Regions from separate parts of the Janthinobacterium sp. SUN206 genome, predicted to be linked through region 3. Evidence: predicted binding sites of a transcription regulator. Region 3 holds the regulator's gene; each other region holds the start of a gene.

Region 1 (4,353 bases), on a different contig from region 3:
CGTTGGCAATCGCCAATGCGTCGGCCTCATCCTTGAAGGTGGTCACGGACACGACGGGTCCGAAGATCTCTTCCTGGAAGATGCGCATCTTGTTATTGCCCTTGAACACGGTCGGACGCACGTAATAGCCGCCTTCCAGGTCGCCCGCCTGCGTATTGCGCTCGCCGCCGGCCAGCACTTCCGCGCCTTCCTGGCGGCCGATATCGAGGTAGGACAGGATTTTTTCCAGCTGCTCCTGCGACGCCTGGGCGCCGATCATGGTGGCAGAGTCGAGCGGATTGCCCTGCTTGATGGCAGCCACGCGTTTCAAGGCCCGTTCGATGAATTTCTCGTAGATCGATTCCTGGATCAGCACGCGCGATGGGCAGGTGCACACTTCACCTTGATTCAGCGCAAACATCGCAAAACCTTCCAGGCACTTGTCGAAATATTCATCATCGGCATCCATCACGTCTTCAAAGAAGATGTTCGGCGACTTGCCGCCCAGCTCCAGGGTGACGGGAATCAGGTTTTGCGCCGCATAGCCCATGATCAAACGGCCCGTGCCCGTTTCACCCGTAAAGGCGATCTTGGCGATGCGCTTGCTCGACGCCAGCGGCTTGCCCGCTTCCAGGCCGAAACCATTGATGATGTTCAGCACGCCAGGCGGCAGCAGGTCGCCGATCAGCTCGATCAACACCATGATGGAAGCCGGAGTCTGCTCGGCCGGTTTCAAGACGACGCAATTGCCGGCGGCCAAGGCCGGCGCCAGTTTCCACACGGCCATCAGGATAGGGAAATTCCACGGGATGATCTGGCCCACGACGCCCAGCGGCTCATGGTAGTGATAGGCATAGGTTTCCGCATCGATTTGTGCGACGGAACCTTCCTGGGCGCGGATGCAACCGGCGAAGTAACGGAAATGGTCGATGGCCAGCGGAATGTCGGCATTCATCGTTTCGCGGATCGGCTTGCCGTTGTCGATGGTTTCCGCCGTGGCGATCAGGCTCAGGTTCTGTTCGATGCGGTCGGCGATGCGGTTCAGGATATTGGCGCGCTCGGCAGGCGAAGTCTTGCCCCATGCCTCCTTGGCGGCGTGCGCGGCGTCCAGCGCCAGCTCGACGTCTTCCGTCGTGGAACGGGCGATTTCGCAAAACGGCAAGCCCGTGATCGGCGTGATGTTAGGAAAGTATTCACCTTTTACTGGTGCAACGAATTTGCCGCCGATGTAATTGTCATAGCGTTGTTTGAAGGGATTGGCTACGCCCAGTTTGCTGATGTCTGCGAGATTCATGTCGTCCTCTATCGGGTTAATTAGAATGGAAATACTTAATTAAAATCAAACGTCCTGGTACAGATGGGGTGAGTACACGGAGTCTTCCGCAAATGCCGTGCCAGCTCGCCATCCCACTACAAACTTAGCCGGTTTTGCCCCCGTTACAAGGGCGTGGCGTCAATCCCGGCCCGCTTTTCAGCGCATGCCCCGGACTTGGGTGGGGGCGTGGCTCTGTTTGCGTTTTGAACAAGGTGGCAGCATCCTGTTCCAATCCGGGCCAGCCCTGCTTTGCCGCCACGCCGCCGCTGCACAATGGAACAGGTGTACCAGACTGGAACACCTGCGCCTGTGCCATGAAGGAATCAACGAATCACCACGCCCCATGGCAATTCACCCACGGCAATATCGGCCACCTTGCGCGCGCTGGCCGTGTCGATGACGGACACGCTGTTCGAGCGGCCATTGGCCACGTACAGCTTGGCGCCGTCCGGCGTGATGGCCATGTTCCACGGGCGCTTGCCGACGCCAATCGTGGCCGTGACCTGATTGCTGGCCGTGTCGATCACCATCACCGTTCCGTCGATACCGTTCGAGACATACACTTGCTTGCCGCCGGGATGGACGGCGATGCCATTCGCATTCTTGCCCGCTGGAATGGTGGCAATCGCCTTGCGCGCGGCCATGTCGATCACGTAGACGGCATTGACCAGTTCGCACGCCACGTAGGCGCGGCCCGAGTCCGGGCTGAAACCGATGCCGCGCGGACGCAGCCCCACGGCGATGGAAGCGACCTGCCGGCGTTGCGCCACATCAATGACATCGACTTGCTCCGCCTCTTCCGCGCTGACCAGCAGCCAGCGCCCATCCGGGCTGAAGACGGCGTGTTCCGGATTGCGTCCCTGCACCTTGATATCGGCGAGCAAGGTACCTGTCTGGCCATCGAGCAAGGCCACGCTATTGTTTTCCTCGACGGCCACAGCCACGTGACTACCGTCTTGCGAGGCGCTGACGCCTTCGGGCGACTTGCCCAGCGCCACCGTGCGCACGGGCGCACCGCCAGCGTTATCGATCAGCAGCAAGGCGCTGCTGGCGGCATCCGTGACAAACAATTGCCGCCCTGTGGGATCGGCAGCGATGCCGCGCGGACGCTTGCCTGCGGCGATCTGGCGCACCACCTGGTCGGTCGCCGTGTCGATCACACTCAAGGTGCCCGACTTTTCATTGGGAACATAGGCAAAGGGAGCGGCATGGACCGCGGTGCTGACGAGCGCCGGCAGCAGCCAGCACACCTGGCGCAAGCGCGAGAAGAAGTTGGGCATAATCACCTTTTCAATGGCAAAACGAGGGAAAAGCGCGCCGCATCGGCGCCTCTGACAATTACCGTATGCAAACGCCGTGCCACTGACACGCGTATAATTTCAGCCCACCAATGGAGACATGGCAGGCATATTGCTTGATACACCTACGCAGACCTGTACCGCGCACGCGATCAAGCAGGCTTTTATTCACATTGGAGAATCCGCATGCAGCATCGTTTCCGCCTGAACACCATCGCCAGCCTGTTTGTCGCCGGCAGCGCCACCCTCGCCCCTCACGTCTTTGCCGCCGAGGCAGCTGACCCGGCCAATGGGCAATTCATGGATACGGTGGTCGTCAGCGGCAGCCGCATCGCCCACCCCAGCCAGGAAGTGCCGGCCTCGATCGACGTGGTCGACAGCGCCCGCATCCAGGATGGCCAAATCCGCGTCAACGCGTCGGAAGCACTGGCCGCCGTGCCGGGCCTGGTCGTGCAAAACCGCCAGAACTACGCGCAAGACTTGCAAATCTCGTCGCGCGGCTTCGGCGCCCGCTCGGCCTTCGGCGTGCGCGGCGTCAAGCTGATCAGCGATGGCATTCCCGCCAGCATGCCCGACGGCCAGGGCCAGGCCGCCACCTTCAACCTCGATACGGCCGAGCGCATCGAAGTGCTGCGCGGACCGTTTTCTGCCATCTACGGCAACCATTCGGGCGGCGTGATCCAGCTGTTTTCCAAGGATGGACAAAATCCCCCTTCCGTCGAGCTGAATGTGACGGGCGGCAGCTACGGCACCAGCAAGGTGGACTTGACGGCGCAGGGTCAGGCAGGCGGCATCGGCTACGTGCTCGACGGCTCGCGCTTCCGCACGGACGGTTTCCGCGACCACAGCGCCGCCACGCGCGAACAGGCGTTCGGCAAGATCACCGTCAAGCCCACCGCGGACAGCAAGCTGACCATCGTCGCCAACAGCCTGCATCAAGGCAATACGCAAGATCCGCTGGGCGTCACCTGGACCACGTTTGCCCGCGACCCGCGCGCCGGCGAAATCGACACGACGGACACGCAAAACCCGAAACGCACCCTGGCCGAGCGCTACAACACGCGCAAGAGCATCGATCATCAGCAGATCGGCGCCACTTATGAACAGTCGTTCGGCGATGACCGCCTGCACTTGATGGTGTATGGCGGCAACCGCGACGTGATCCAGTACCAGGCGTTTACCAAGGGATTCCAGGCGCCGCCTAGCCATTCGGGCGGCGTGGTCGATTTCCAGCGCCAATTCTATGGCATCGACACCAACTGGCTGCACGTGAACCAGCTGGCCGGAGGCAAGCTGAGCACGACTATCGGCATCGACTATGGCCGCTCCAGCGACGACCGTACCGGCTATGAAAATTTCATTGGCAATAGCTTTGGCGTAAAAGGCAAGCTGCGCCGCGACGAGCAGAATGTCGTCTCCAGCCTCGATCCGTATATCCAGGCGGAATGGCAAGGCGGCCCGTGGCTGCTCAGCGCAGGTGTGCGCTACAGCAAGATGAAAGTGGCTGTCGACGACCATTTCCTCAGCAACGGCAACGATAGCGGCAGCCTGGAATTCAGCCACACGACGCCCGTGCTGGGCCTGCTGTATAAACTGACGCCGAACGTCAACGTCTACGCCAGCGCCGCGCGCGGTTTCGAAGCGCCCACCCTGAATGAACTGTTTTACTCGGGCACAGGCGGCGGCTTCAATTTCAACTTGAAGCCCGCCACCAGCACCAACCTGGAAGCCGGTGTCAAGGCCAGGATCGCCAACAACACG
Region 2 (4,353 bases), on a different contig from region 3:
CACCGCCTGCATGAGGATCAGGCTGATGCCCCAGGTGGCCAGCAAGGTTTCCAGCGGCCGGCCATACAGCCAGCGGATCACCGTGCGTTCCAGCACTACGCCCACCAGGCCAGAGACGAAAAAAGCGGCAGGCAAGGCGGTCAGCAAATACCAGTCCTGCACGCCAGGCAGGAAGTGGCGGAAAAACAGCTGGCACAGATACGTCGTGTAAGCGCCTATCATCAGCAGTTCGCCATGCGCCATGTTGATGATGCCCATCAAGCCGAACGTGATGGCCAGGCCCAGGGCCGCCAGCAGCAGCACGCTGCCCAGCGAAATGCCGTAAAACACATTGCCGGCGAACTCCATGCGCGCCACCCTGCCCTTGATCTGGCGCATGGTCTCGATGGCGGCCAGTTGCACGGATTCGTCCGGTTCGCCGGCCTTGCCATCTGGCCCTTTCTCCAGCATGGCTTGCAGCACGGGCAGCAGGCGCGCATCGCTGCTGCCGGCCAGCGCCTGCACGGCGGCCTTGCGCGTGGCGACGTCGGGCGCATGCAGGTTGGCGCTGGCGATCAGCACCTGCAATATCTGTGTAATTTCCGCATCGCTTTCCCGCGCCAAGGCGGTGCGGATCAGGGGCAGCTGCGCGGGATCGACGGCCTTTTGCAACGCTTGCGCGGCCGCCAGCCGTTCGGCCCGTTCCGGCGCCAGCAGTTTCAGCCCCGACAAGGCGCCTGCCACGGCCGACCGCAAGCGGTTGTTGACCATCACGCCATCGATGCCGTCCGGCAGCGGCACGTTCTTGCCGAGCGCCGGGTCAAGCGCCTGCTCGCCGTCGACGATATACACCTTGCCGTCGGGCGTGGCGTATAACGCGTCGTCCTGCAAGGCTTGCAGCACACGGGCGGCCTCGGGCGTGGCAAGGGCGGCGATCTGCGCGACGGCGGCGACACGGGCGTCGGGATCATCGCCGGCCAGCGGCTTGAGCAAGTCGGGAGGGATGGCGGCCTGCGCAGACAACGGCAACAGGCAAACTAATAGCAAAATACGACGTAGCAGACGCATGCGGAAAGACCTCTCATCGTTACTTCAGCCCAAGCGAAAATCTGGGGTCAGACGGGGACGCCAAGTCCCGTCGGGGGAATTCGTCCCAATGGGACAAATTCCGATCGCGAAGCGACTGACCCCGGCCTTTCTGCCGCCAGCTCATAACTTTTGCTTGCCCTCATTGCCCTTGATAAACGGGCTCCACGGCTGGGCGCGTATCGCTTCCTTGGTTTTCCACACGACATTGAATTGCCCATCGGCCTTGATTTCGCCGATCATCACGGGCTTGTGCAAGTGGTGATTCGTGGCATCCATGGTCAGGGTAAAGCCGGACGGCGCCTTGACGCTCTGGCCGGCCATGGCGGCGATCACCTTGTCCGTGTCCGTCGATTTCGCCTTTTCCACGGCTTGCGCCCACATGTGGATGCCGACATAGGTCGCTTCCATCGGATCGTTCGTCACGACCGACCCCGCGTTCGGCAGCTTTTGCGCCACCGCATACGCTTTCCACTGCTTGATGAAGGCCGTATTCACGGGATTCTTGACGGATTCGAAATAATTCCAGGCCGCCAGATGACCGAGCAGCGGCTTGGTATCGATGCCGCGCAACTCTTCCTCGCCCACGGAAAACGCGACGACGGGCACGTCCGTGGCTTTCAAGCCCGCATTGCCCAGTTCCTTGTAGAACGGCACGTTGGAATCGCCATTGATGGTGGAAATGACGGCCGTCTTGCCGCCCGTGGAAAACTTCTTGATGTTGGCGACGATGGTTTGATAGTCGGCGTGGCCGAACGGCGTGTAGACCTCGCTGATATCGCTATCCTTGACACCTTTGCTTTTCAGAAAGGCGCGCAAAATCTTGTTGGTGGTGCGCGGATACACGTAATCCGTGCCCAGCAGCACGAAGCGCTTGGCGCCGCCGCCATCCTTGCTCATCAGGTATTCCACGGCAGGTATCGCCTGCTGGTTCGGCGCGGCGCCCGTATAAAACACGTTCTTTTCCAGCTCCTCGCCCTCGTATTGCACCGGGTAAAACAGCAGGCTGTTGAGTTCCTTGAACACGGGCAACACCGACTTGCGCGACACGGACGTCCAGCAGCCGAACACGACAGCCACCTTATCCTGCGCCACCAGCTGGCGCGCTTTTTCCGCGAACAAGGGCCAGTTCGATGCGGGATCGACGACGACGGCTTCCAGCTTCTTGCCCAGCACGCCGCCCTTGGCATTGATTTCGGCAATCGTCATCAGCGCCACATCCTTGAGCGACGTTTCGGAAATGGCCATGGTGCCCGACAGGGAGTGCAAAATGCCCACCTTGATCGTATCGGCGGCCAAGGCTGCCTGCATATAAGTGGAGGTGGCCAGGGCCAGTGCGCCGGCGGCGGCCGCTTTCAGGATGATGCGTCGTGACATGGGGACTCCTGTGATGGGTTCGTGGGGGTCGAGCTGGGCCTGCGATGTTGTTAAAGCAGAATGCATGCCAGCGCCAGCGGGCGTCCGCCATGGTGCACGGGGCCGGCGCCGCACGAAAAAAAACCTGGCTGCACAAGGACTGTGCAGCCAGGTTTCAAATTGCCGTAAAACGGTGCGTAACCCGCATCAATTCTTGCGTGGCACGCCTTTCAAACGACGCCAGCCCTTGCGGCCCAGCGGGAACAGCAGCACGAAAGCGATCAGCCACGGCAGGATGTAGGCCATGGCCGTGATGGCGTTGGCCACGCCTTCCGACAGGTTTTCCGTGAAATTGCCCAGCGCGCGCTTGACGGGGCGCCAGAACGATTGCTTGCCTTCGGCGCTGATGGCCACGTTCAGCAAGTCCGTATCGATGCGTTGCATCAATAGCGCGTTGGCGGCCGTCGCCTGCTCCAGCTCCACTTGCACGGTGGCCAGCTCCTTGGTCACCTTGATGAGGGCATCGACGTTGGTGCCCGAGCGCTTTTCCAGGTCTTGCAGCTGTGCCTGGTATTGCTTGAGCATTTCCAGGCGTTTCTTGCTGTCGAGCACCGGACGGCCCAGGTCTTCCACCTTGGTGCCCTGGCTGGTGACGTCGCCTTCGGCCGCGACCAGCGCGACCAGCTTCTTGATGCCGGCTGGCTTGACGCGCATGCTGATGCGCGCATGCACGTAGCGGCCGCTGTCGACGCTGGAATCGAGCAGCAGGCAGCCGTTTTCCGTATCGGCCTTGCAGGCAGCGACCACTTTTTCATACAGGGGACGCACTTGCGCCTCGTGCGTATCGACGCTGACATTATGTTCATAGGCAAGAAACTCGCTGCCCTTTTCCTTGCCATCGAGACGCGCGGCGCTCGATTGCCCGCCGCTCTCGCCCTTGCTGCCGCAACCGGCCAGCAGCATCAGGCCAATCAGACCCATATGGATTTTTTTCATGGTTTCTTTCTATGAATTACTTGTTCAACGGAAGCATCTCGACATCGGGCAGATGCGCCGCCACTTCCTGCACCGTCGCATGGCCCGTCAGGGAGGCGATCACCTGCGGCAACGGCGCCGGCCAGATTTCCGGCAAATCGCGTTCCTCGGGCGCCAGCACGGGAAAGGCCAGCTGTTCCCGTGGCGGCACAAACGCCGCGTCGACGCCGGGCTTGTTGCCGCGCGCATCGATGCGGTACCAGCCGAAGTCTTGCAGATACACGGCATTCAAGCCATGCAGGCAGAACGGCGGCCCCACCTCGCCCACGGCCAGGCGCTGGTAGCACAGGCCGGCAGGAATGCCGTTGGCGCGCAGCAGCGCGGCCAGCAGATGGCTCTTCGCATAACAATAGCCCGTGCCATGCTGCAAGACGTCGGACGCGCGGCAGGTGACGGGATTGCGCTGGTAATCCCAGCTGTGGGCGACCTCGTCGCGCACGAAGGCAAAGCAGCGGGCCGCGATCGCGGCGTCGCCCACCGCGCCCACCGCCAGCGCGGCCGCCCTGGCGCGCACGGCTGGATGGTCGCTGTCGATGTAAGTGCTGCTGGCTAAATACAGGGAAAAGTCGGTAGACATGGCATCGAGGTCATGCAAAAAGATAATGCGCGATTCTAGTCGAAGCGGCACGAAATCGAACGTTTCCTTGCGCAAGAACAAAGAAAATCCACGCTTCGGCCTGCCTGCCAGGGGGGCGGCGACTTTGGCGGCGGCCCGGTAGCTGGTATCATGCGGGCAAACGCAGCCGGCCCTGTTGGCCCCGCACATGGCACTACCTTGCGAAGCGGCCCCCGCCGCCGACGCCTCCCTACAGATCAGAGAAACGAGTTCCCTATGAGCACTTCATCGTCCCACCCATCGTTCTGGCGCCGAGTCCCGCTGGCTTTCGGCACCTTCTT
Region 3 (4,353 bases):
CCGAAGGCGCAGAACCTGACGGTCAAGACGGAAGCGCTGACGGTGTTCCCGGACGAGGAAAGAATGGAAACGGACGTGCCTGTCGATATCCTGACGGGCGCCTCGCGCATCAATGGCGTCGGCATGAAGGCGAATAACGCCACCGGCGTGGTGGAAGTGCAGAATGCGCTGCGCATGGTCCTCCCGCCGAAACCGCGCCCGGCCGCGGCGGCAAAATGACAGAATGAAACAAGGAAACCATACTATGAAGAACATCTTGCTGTTGACCGTATTTTCGCTGGCCATCATGGGCGTGGCGCATGCCGAGAAGGCCGATTCCGAGAAGGAAGCCGTCATCACGGCACGCAGCGGCCACGTCGATGACGTCAAGCAGGTGCGCACCCTGACGGGCGACGTCGTGCTGGTCAAGGGGACCCTGACCATGAAGGCGGGCCGGGCCCTGATCACGGAAGATCCGCAAGGCTACCAGTTCATCACCTTCTGGGCCGATCCCGGCAAGCTTGCGACCTTCCGCCAGAAGCGCGATGGCGCGGGCGACCTGTGGGTCGAAGGCGAGGCGGAGCGCGTGGAGTACGACAACAAGACGGAAGTGGTGAAGCTGTTTTCCAGAGCCAAGTTGACGCGCCTGGAAGGCGCGAAAGTCACCGATGTGGCCAATGGCGCTTTCATCTCGTATGACAGCCGCAAGGAAGAATTTGCGATGGAAAATTCCAACAGCGGCACCAGCACCGCCGATGGCGGCAGCGTGCGCATGGTGATCCAGCCGAAGACCAAGGCGCCGGCAGCGGAGAAAGCGCCGGCCACGCCCGCGCCAGGAAAGAAATAATGGAAAATACACGTTGCGGCAGCACCCTGATCGTTCGCGGGCTGCAAAAAACCTATGGCAAGCGGCAAGTCGTGCATGATGTCTCGCTGCAAGTCGAATGCGGCGAAGTGGTGGGCTTGCTGGGCCCGAACGGCGCCGGCAAGACCACCTCGTTCTATATGATCGTCGGCCTGGTGCCGTCCGATGGCGGCAGCATCGATATCAGCGGCGTGGATATCTCCAGCCTGCCGATCCACCGCCGCGCGCAGATGGGCCTGTCCTACCTGCCGCAGGAAGCGTCCGTCTTCCGCAAGCTGACGGTGGAAGACAATATCCGCGCCGTGCTGGAAATCCAGACCGTCGAAGGCCGCCCGCTGACGAAGGCCGAGATCGAGGAGCGGCTGGATAAATTGCTGGCCGACCTGCAGATTGAAAAGCTGCGCGAGAACCAGGCGCTGTCCCTGTCCGGTGGCGAACGCCGCCGCGTGGAAATCGCCCGCGCGCTGGCCACCGATCCCCGTTTCGTGCTGCTCGACGAGCCGTTCGCCGGCGTCGATCCGATCGCCGTGATCGAGATCCAGCGCATCGTGCGTTTCTTGAAGGAGCGCAATATCGGCGTGCTGATTACCGATCATAATGTGCGTGAGACGCTGGGTATTTGCGACCGCGCCTACATCATCAACCAGGGCTCGGTGCTGGCGTCGGGACGCCCCGACGACATCATTGCGAACGAGTCGGTACGCCGGGTCTATCTGGGCGAACACTTCCGCATGTAAGCCAATGAAACAATCATTGCAGCTGCGCACTTCGCAGCACCTGGCACTGACGCCGCAGTTGCAGCAATCGATACGCCTGTTGCAATTGTCTACCCTGGAATTGCACCAGGAACTCGAGCAATTGCTGACGGACAATCCCTTGCTCGAACGCCTCGACGATCCGCTCGACCGTTCGCTGCGCCTGCTGTCCGACGGGGCCTTGAGCTCCACGGCCGCGCCGGCCGAAGCGCCGCCCCAGCCGCCAGGCCAGGAGGCGCCCGCGGCGCCGGCCGAAGGGGAAGCGTTTGACGGCGAGGGGGGCGACAGCCCGGCCGCCGCGGACGGCGGCGACAGCGACTGGAGCGAGGCGAGCCGGGGGAAGGCGCCCGACGACGACGATTCGCGTCCGCAATTGGAGGCCCATCACTGCACCCTGCGCGAACACCTGATGGAGCAGATGCGCGTGACGGTGCTCGAATTGCGCGACCGCGCGCTGGTCGAGCTGATCATCGACGCGCTCGACGACAATGGCTACCTGGAAGAGTCGCTCGACGACATCCTGGCGCGCCTGCCGGAAGAGCTGGAAATCGACGCCGACGAGATGCGCACGGCCTTGTCGCTGCTGCAAAGTTTCGATCCGCCGGGCGTGGGCGCGCGCAACGCGTCCGAATGCCTGGCCCTGCAAATCAAGCGCTTGCCGCACATCGCCATGGTGACGCGGCGCATGGCCCTCGTCATCGTGGAAAAGCACCTGGCCTGGTTTGCCCAGCGCGATTTCAACAAGTTGAAAAAAGCCCTCGATTGCGACGATGAAGACTTGCGCGAAGCGCAGACGGTGATTCGCCAGTGCAATCCGCATCCGGGCGCCGTGTTCGCCTCGGACGTGTCCGATTACGTGGTGCCCGACGTCGTCGTCAAGCGCGCGCGCAATGGCTGGCAAGTCACCCTGAACAACGACGTCATGCCGCGCCTGCGCGTCAACGCCATGTACGCCAACTTGCTCAAGCAGGGCAAGGGGGAGGGCGCCATGGGCGCACAGTTGCAGGAAGCCAAGTGGCTGATCAAGAATATGCGCCAGCGCTTCGACACGATCCTGCGCGTGGCGCAGGCGATAGTAGAAAGACAAAAGAACTTTTTCTCGCATGGGGCCGTTGCCATGCGCCCCCTTGTGCTCCGTGAAATAGCTGATACACTGGGTTTACACGAGAGTACTATCTCGCGGGTAACAACTCAAAAGTACATGCTGACCCCGCACGGCATGTTCGAGTTGAAATATTTCTTTGGTAGCCACGTCGCCACCGAAGCGGGGGGCGAAGCGTCATCGACGGCGATACGGGCATTGATCGTGCAACTGACAGGAGCAGAAGACCCTAAAAATCCTTTATCCGACAGTAAGATTGCGGACATGCTGGGGGAACAAGGCATGGTGATTGCGCGACGTACTGTTGCCAAATACCGGGAAGCATTAAAAATTCCGCCAGTGAGCCTGCGTAAGTGTTTGTAAGTTTTTTTCGGTTCCTCTGCGGGCCGGATAGGATGGACCGCACGAACCCGATCATCTTTAGGAGTGTGTATGAATCTCACCATCAGCGGACATCATCTCGAAGTGACACCAGCCATCCGTGAATACGTACAAACGAAGCTGGAGCGCGTGAAACGTCATTTCGATCAAGTCATCGATATCGCCGTGATTCTGACCGTGGATAACCTCAAAGAGAAAGAAAAACGTCAAAAGGCTGAAGTCAACCTGCGTTTGAGCGGCAAGACTGTCTATGTGGAAAGCTTGGCGCACGACCTGTACGCCGCGATCGATACGCTGATCGACAAGCTCGATAGGCAAGTGATGAAATACAAAACCAAAGTGCAAGGGCACGGTAAAGAGGCGATCAAGCATCTGCCAGACAACTCCGAGGAAGAAGCCGTCGTCGCCGTCTAAGGCCACCCGCTTCCAGCAGTTGTGATCAACTAAGGGCGCACATTGCGCCCTTTTTTGCGCCCAGCGGAACGCAATGTTCCCCGCGCAGGCATTAGAATATTCGCACTTTCACTTCTTTCCTGCCTGCCATGAGCGACTTCGTCCAGACTTCCATCCGCAACCGCACCGGGCACATCGTGCTCGACCGTCCGAAAGCCTTGAATTCCCTGTCGCTGGAGATGGTGCGCGCCCTGAGCGCGGCCCTGCTGGCCTGGCGCGACGATCCGCAGGTGGACGCCGTCGTGATCCGCTCCAGCAGCGACAAGGCCCTGTGCGCCGGCGGCGACATCCGTTTCTTTTACGATGCGGGTCTGGCCACGCCGCAAGGCGGCAGCGCCTTGCTGGAAGATTTCTTTACGGAAGAATATGCTTTAAATCATTTAATTCATTTCTACCCGAAACCGTATATCGCCGTGATGGATGGCGTGGTGATGGGCGGCGGCATGGGCGTGGCGCAAGCCGGGCCAGGCAACCGCTTGCGCATCGTGACGGGCCGCACGCGCATGGCCATGCCGGAAGTCAATATCGGCCTGTTCCCGGACGTGGGCGGCAGTTATTTCCTGTCCCGCCTGGCTGGCCAGCTGGGCCTGTACCTGGGCTTGACGGGCTTGACGATCAACGCGGCCGACGCCCTGTACACGGGCCTGGCCGATGTCTACCTGCCCGAAGCGCAGATGGGGGCGCTGCTGGACCTGTTTGAATCGACGCCGGGCGAGGCCTTGCCGGTGGCCATCAAGGCGCTGGCGGCGCCATTCCAGGCCGAGGCAGGCGCTTCTCCCCTGGCCACGGCACGCGCAGCGCTGGACCGCCATTTCAGT
Region 4 (4,353 bases), on a different contig from region 3:
GTACGGCGCGGGCGTTTTCGCGCGCGCCCGTCAGGCAGGCGAGGATGGAAGACGGATTGTTCGGGTCGCGCACCATGAAGTCGAGCACGTCGCGCGTGTGGAAGCGGCCATATTTATGGTCGTAGGCGCTTTGTAGCTCGGAAATACCCAGGGTGGCGCGCCAGCCCTGTTCCGCGTCCTGCTCCGACTGGGGCAGCATCGACGTCTGCATGTTGACGTCCAGCATGCGCGCCGTGTTTTCCGCCCGCTCCGTGTAGCGGGCCATCCAGAACAAATGATCGGCGGTGCGGCTCAGCATGTTTTTTCTCCTGCAAAAGCGGATGTGGCTTCCAATACCCAGGTATCCTTGGTGCCGCCCCCTTGCGAGGAATTGACCACCAGCGAGCCTTCGCCGAGGGCCACGCGGGTCAGGCCGCCCGGCACCATGGAAATTGTCTTGCCGGACAGCACGAACGGGCGCAAATCGATGTGGCGCGGCGCAATGCCGGCCTCGACATACGTGGGGCAGGCGGACAGGGCAAGTGTCGGCTGGGCAATGTAGCCGCCCGGATTGGCCAGCAGGCGCTGGCGGAAATCCTCGAGTTGCGCCAGGCTGGACGCCGGCCCCACCAGCATGCCGTAGCCGCCCGCGCCATGCACTTCCTTCACCACGAGTTTGGGCAAATTCGCCAGCACGTAGGACAAATCGGCCGGTTTGCGGCATTGGTACGTGGGCACGTTGTTCAATATCGGTTCCTGCGACAAGTAAAACTTGATCATGTCGGGCACAAAAGGATAGATCGACTTGTCGTCGGCCACGCCCGTGCCGATGGCGTTCGCCAGGGTCACGCGTCCCGCGCGGTACACGGACAGCAGGCCCGGCACGCCCAGCGACGAGTCCGAGCGGAAGGCCAGCGGGTCGAGGAAGTCGTCGTCCACGCGGCGGTAGATGACGTCGACCCTCTTCGGGCCCCGCGTCGTGCGCATGTACACGGAATTATCGTTGACAAACAAATCCTTGCCTTCGACCAGTTCCACGCCCATTTGTTGGGCCAGGAAGGCGTGTTCGAAGTAGGCGGAGTTGTACATGCCGGGCGTCATGACGACGACGGTCGGGTCGTCCACGCCCATGGGCGCGACGGAACGCAGGTTGTCGAGCAGCATGTCCGGATAATGGTCGACGGGGGCGATGCGGTTGCGGGCGAACAGTTCCGGGAACAGCCGCATCATCATCTTGCGGTCTTCCAGCATGTAGGACACGCCGGAGGGCACGCGCAAATTGTCTTCCAGTACATAGAATTCGCCCTGGCCGGCGCGCACGATATCGACGCCCGCGATGTGGGCGTAGATGTCGGAAGCGACGGATATACCCTGCATTTCCGGGCGGTACTGGGCATTCTTGTAGATTTGCTCGGCGGGAATAATGCCCGCCTTGATGATGTTTTGTTCATGATAAATATCATGGATGAACATGTTCAAGGCTTGCACGCGCTGCACCAGGCCCGTCTGCATCTGCGCCCATTCGGCGGCGGGGATGATGCGGGGGATGGTGTCGAACGGAATCAGGCGTTCCGTGCCGGCATCGTCGCCATACACGGCGAACGTGATGCCGACCCGGCGGAACGTGAGGTCGGCTTCGGCCCGCTTGCGGGCGATGGTCTCGGGCGATTGCTGTTCCAGCCAATTGCTGAATTCACGATAGTGTTCACGTACCTTGCTGTCCGTACCCACTTCATTTGCAGTCATTTCATTGAAAAAATTTGCCATGTTGTGATTTCCCTTGAGCCGTGTCTGGGTATAGCTCAGCAGGAAGCGTGCCAACAGGGCGGACGTGAACAGGTGTAAATATGACCACTTTTGTGGCGTCACGCCATTCCTTGCACCAACTCGGTGCGCTAGGCGCCACTCTTGGGGACGTCGGCGGACGGGACGAAGGGGCGGCAATCGACGGGCACGTCGAAGATGAAGCTGGTGCCCGTTTCGGACGCGCTGTCGACGGCGATGCTGCCGCCGTGGCTTTCGGCCACGCTTTGCACGAAGGGCAGGCCGATGCCCCAGCCTGGCGCGGGGTTGTCGTTTTCGCGGCGCAAGTAGTCGAAGATGCGGGCGGCCTGTTCCGGCGCGATGGCCTGGCCGCCATTGTGGACGGTGACGATCAGGCGTTCGTGGACCGCTTCCACGTGCACGCTGATGGGCGTGTCGTCGCCATACTTGAGGGCATTGCCGAGCAGGTTTTCCAGCGCCCGCCGCAGCGAGTTCTCGCACCACCAGCCGGTGACCGCTTGCCCGCTGACCCGGCATTTGTCCGGCCGCTGCAAGTTGACCTGGCCGGCCACGGCGTGTACCAGCGGCAGCACGTCGAATTGGCTCAGCACCAGCGGCAGTTGCTGGCCCTGGTGGTAGCTGAGGCCATCGAGCAATTCCTCGATCATGCTGTCGAGCCGCTTGCTGTGCTCGACAATCTTGTGCGCCAGCAATACTACCCGCTCCGGGTCGGTTGGCCTGAACAACAGCTGGGCGCTCGTGCTGATGACGGCCAAGGGATTGCGCATGTCGTGCGACAGGCCGGCCGCGACGCGGCGCCGGAAGCTTTCATGCATGCTGGTAAATTCGCGTATCGATTCGCGGATGCCCACGTCGATCGACTTGTTGATCACTTGCCAATCCTTGCTGCGCAGGGTGATGCCGGACTCATGCGCAGTGGCGGCGAAGCAGTCGCGGAAGATCTGGTACTCCTGGATCACCTGTTCCGGGCCGTAATTGGTCATGCGCGCCCGTTCGTTGCCATGCACGGCGGGCACGTTGCTGTTGCTGGCGGCGTTGTCGCGCGGGTGGCCGGGGGTGAGGGCTTCGGCCAGGTTGTCGAAAAAGGCCGGCAAGGTATTGATGAGTATGGGCGTGAGCAGCTGGTCTGCGCCGCGCACGCTGGCGCGCACGCGCTGTTCCCAAGCCTCGAGGACGGCGTCGCGCATGGCGAAGATGCGCTGCGCGCGCTGCAATGGCTGGTGCGCGCCGGCCTGGCGACCCACGTGCTGATCCGTGCTGATGCTCACCTGGCCTCCCTGACCGCAGTGACTATGCTTGCAATAGTATGCGCCTAATCAGCCGGCGGGGAAACGCTTTATTGTCCAGTATCGGCCTGGCGCAAGGCCGCATACAGGCGGGAAAGCGAGGCTGACCACTCGCTCAGCGAAAAGTTCTGTGGGTCATCATGACCATTCGCAAACCCTGTATCGAGCACGGCGTGGAAGGCGGGAATCAGCCACGTTCCCTTGCGCACGCTGGCGGCGATATACAGCAGGGCCAGGCGGTCGTATTGCGCCGGCGTAAAGCCGGGATCGGGCGCCAGGCCATCGTTGCCCTTGCCGCCGCCGGGCACGGAGTTGCGCGGCTGCACCAGTTCCACGTGCAGGAACAGGCCCGTCAGCGAAGGCTTGTCCTTTTCCAGCTTGCTGGCAAAGCTGGCCATGCTGAAATCGCGCACCTGCAAGGAACCGCCCAGGCGGTTCACGTAGACATGGCCTTTCGGACCGCCGCCCAGCGCCGGATTGCGCAAGCTGAAGTCGTTGAAATCCCAGCTGGCGTCGTTGATGTGGTCGGGAATGGTTTCTAACAAGAAATTCGGGTAGCTGGTGTCGTGGATGACGAAATAGCGCGCCATCGGCGCGGCCAGCCGGCCCACGGCGCGCGACAGGGGCGCGTCGACGGCGCCGCCCACGTCCGCCTCGGCGATGCCCTGTTCCGCCAGCCAGGCGCGCAGGCGGGCCGGCGCGATACCCGCGCGCTGGCCGATGCGGGCGGCCAGAAAGTCCGGCAGCGGCGCGCTGTCCCCCAAGCGCGCATACAGCTTGACGGGACGCAGCAAACACGTGGCTTGCGCCAGCGCATCGCCCTTGAAGCCGCTTTTCCAGGCGGCGTACGGGCAGGCGGCTTGTTTTTGGGCAAGGGCCGGCAGGGACAGGCAAAGCAACAGCAGCAGGGCAGGGAGTCGTTTCATGTCGGCATTGTCGCCGAAGCGCGCCTTGCGGCACAGGCGCACACACATAAAAAAGCTGCCCGAAGGCAGCTTTTCATCGTGCGACAGGCGCGTGGTCGTTAAAACGCCACGCTGGCCGACACGACCACGGTGCGCGGCGCGGCCAGCACCAGCGAGCCGATATTGAAGGACGACACGGCTGACGACCAGTAATTGCGGTCCGTCGCGTTGTCCACGCGGGCGCGCAAGGTCACGTCACGGCCCGCCACTTGCGTCAGGTAGCGCGCGCCGATGTCGAGGCGGGTCCACGATGGCAGTTGCCGGGTGTTGGCCAGGTCCGCGTATTGCGTCGAGGTGTAGATGGTGCGGGCGTTCAGGGTCAGGCCTGGCGCGCCGGG

The links. Region 3 encodes sigma-54, which starts transcription at its own class of promoters, with help from an activator protein. Its sites were predicted from a motif close to TGGCANGNAANCTGCTTT; they were not measured.
Region 1: a site for sigma-54 is predicted at 2,639-2,656, ahead of O3300_RS28295 (beta-propeller fold lactonase family protein). Genes of this name have one in related genera too.
Region 2: a site for sigma-54 is predicted at 2,495-2,512, ahead of urtA (urea ABC transporter substrate-binding protein). Genes of this name have one in related genera too.
Region 4: a site for sigma-54 is predicted at 1,782-1,799, ahead of O3300_RS02565 (circularly permuted type 2 ATP-grasp protein). Genes of this name have one in related genera too.

The regions. Positions count from the first base shown of each region.
Region 1 covers NZ_JAPWIB010000008.1:8,208-12,560, reverse strand. The annotation lists gene adh (aldehyde dehydrogenase) at 1-1,273, opposite strand, end outside; gene O3300_RS28295 (beta-propeller fold lactonase family protein) at 1,618-2,574, opposite strand; gene O3300_RS28290 (TonB-dependent receptor) at 2,779-4,353, shown strand, end outside.
Region 2 covers NZ_JAPWIB010000001.1:1,717,629-1,721,981, forward strand. The annotation lists gene urtB (urea ABC transporter permease subunit UrtB) at 1-1,047, opposite strand, end outside; gene urtA (urea ABC transporter substrate-binding protein) at 1,189-2,442, opposite strand; gene O3300_RS07675 (DUF4349 domain-containing protein) at 2,629-3,417, opposite strand; gene O3300_RS07680 (transglutaminase family protein) at 3,434-4,033, opposite strand; gene O3300_RS07685 (DUF2760 domain-containing protein) at 4,289-4,353, shown strand, end outside.
Region 3 covers NZ_JAPWIB010000003.1:607,640-611,992, forward strand. The annotation lists gene lptC (LPS export ABC transporter periplasmic protein LptC) at 1-219, shown strand, start outside; gene lptA (lipopolysaccharide transport periplasmic protein LptA) at 245-826, shown strand; gene lptB (LPS export ABC transporter ATP-binding protein) at 826-1,581, shown strand; gene O3300_RS19725 (RNA polymerase factor sigma-54) at 1,586-3,064, shown strand; gene hpf (ribosome hibernation-promoting factor, HPF/YfiA family) at 3,134-3,496, shown strand; gene O3300_RS19735 (enoyl-CoA hydratase/isomerase family protein) at 3,625-4,353, shown strand, end outside.
Region 4 covers NZ_JAPWIB010000001.1:619,469-623,821, forward strand. The annotation lists gene O3300_RS02560 (alpha-E domain-containing protein) at 1-298, opposite strand, end outside; gene O3300_RS02565 (circularly permuted type 2 ATP-grasp protein) at 292-1,746, opposite strand; gene O3300_RS02570 (sensor histidine kinase KdpD) at 1,875-3,032, opposite strand; gene O3300_RS02575 (hypothetical protein) at 3,101-3,976, opposite strand; gene O3300_RS02580 (TonB-dependent siderophore receptor) at 4,075-4,353, opposite strand, start outside.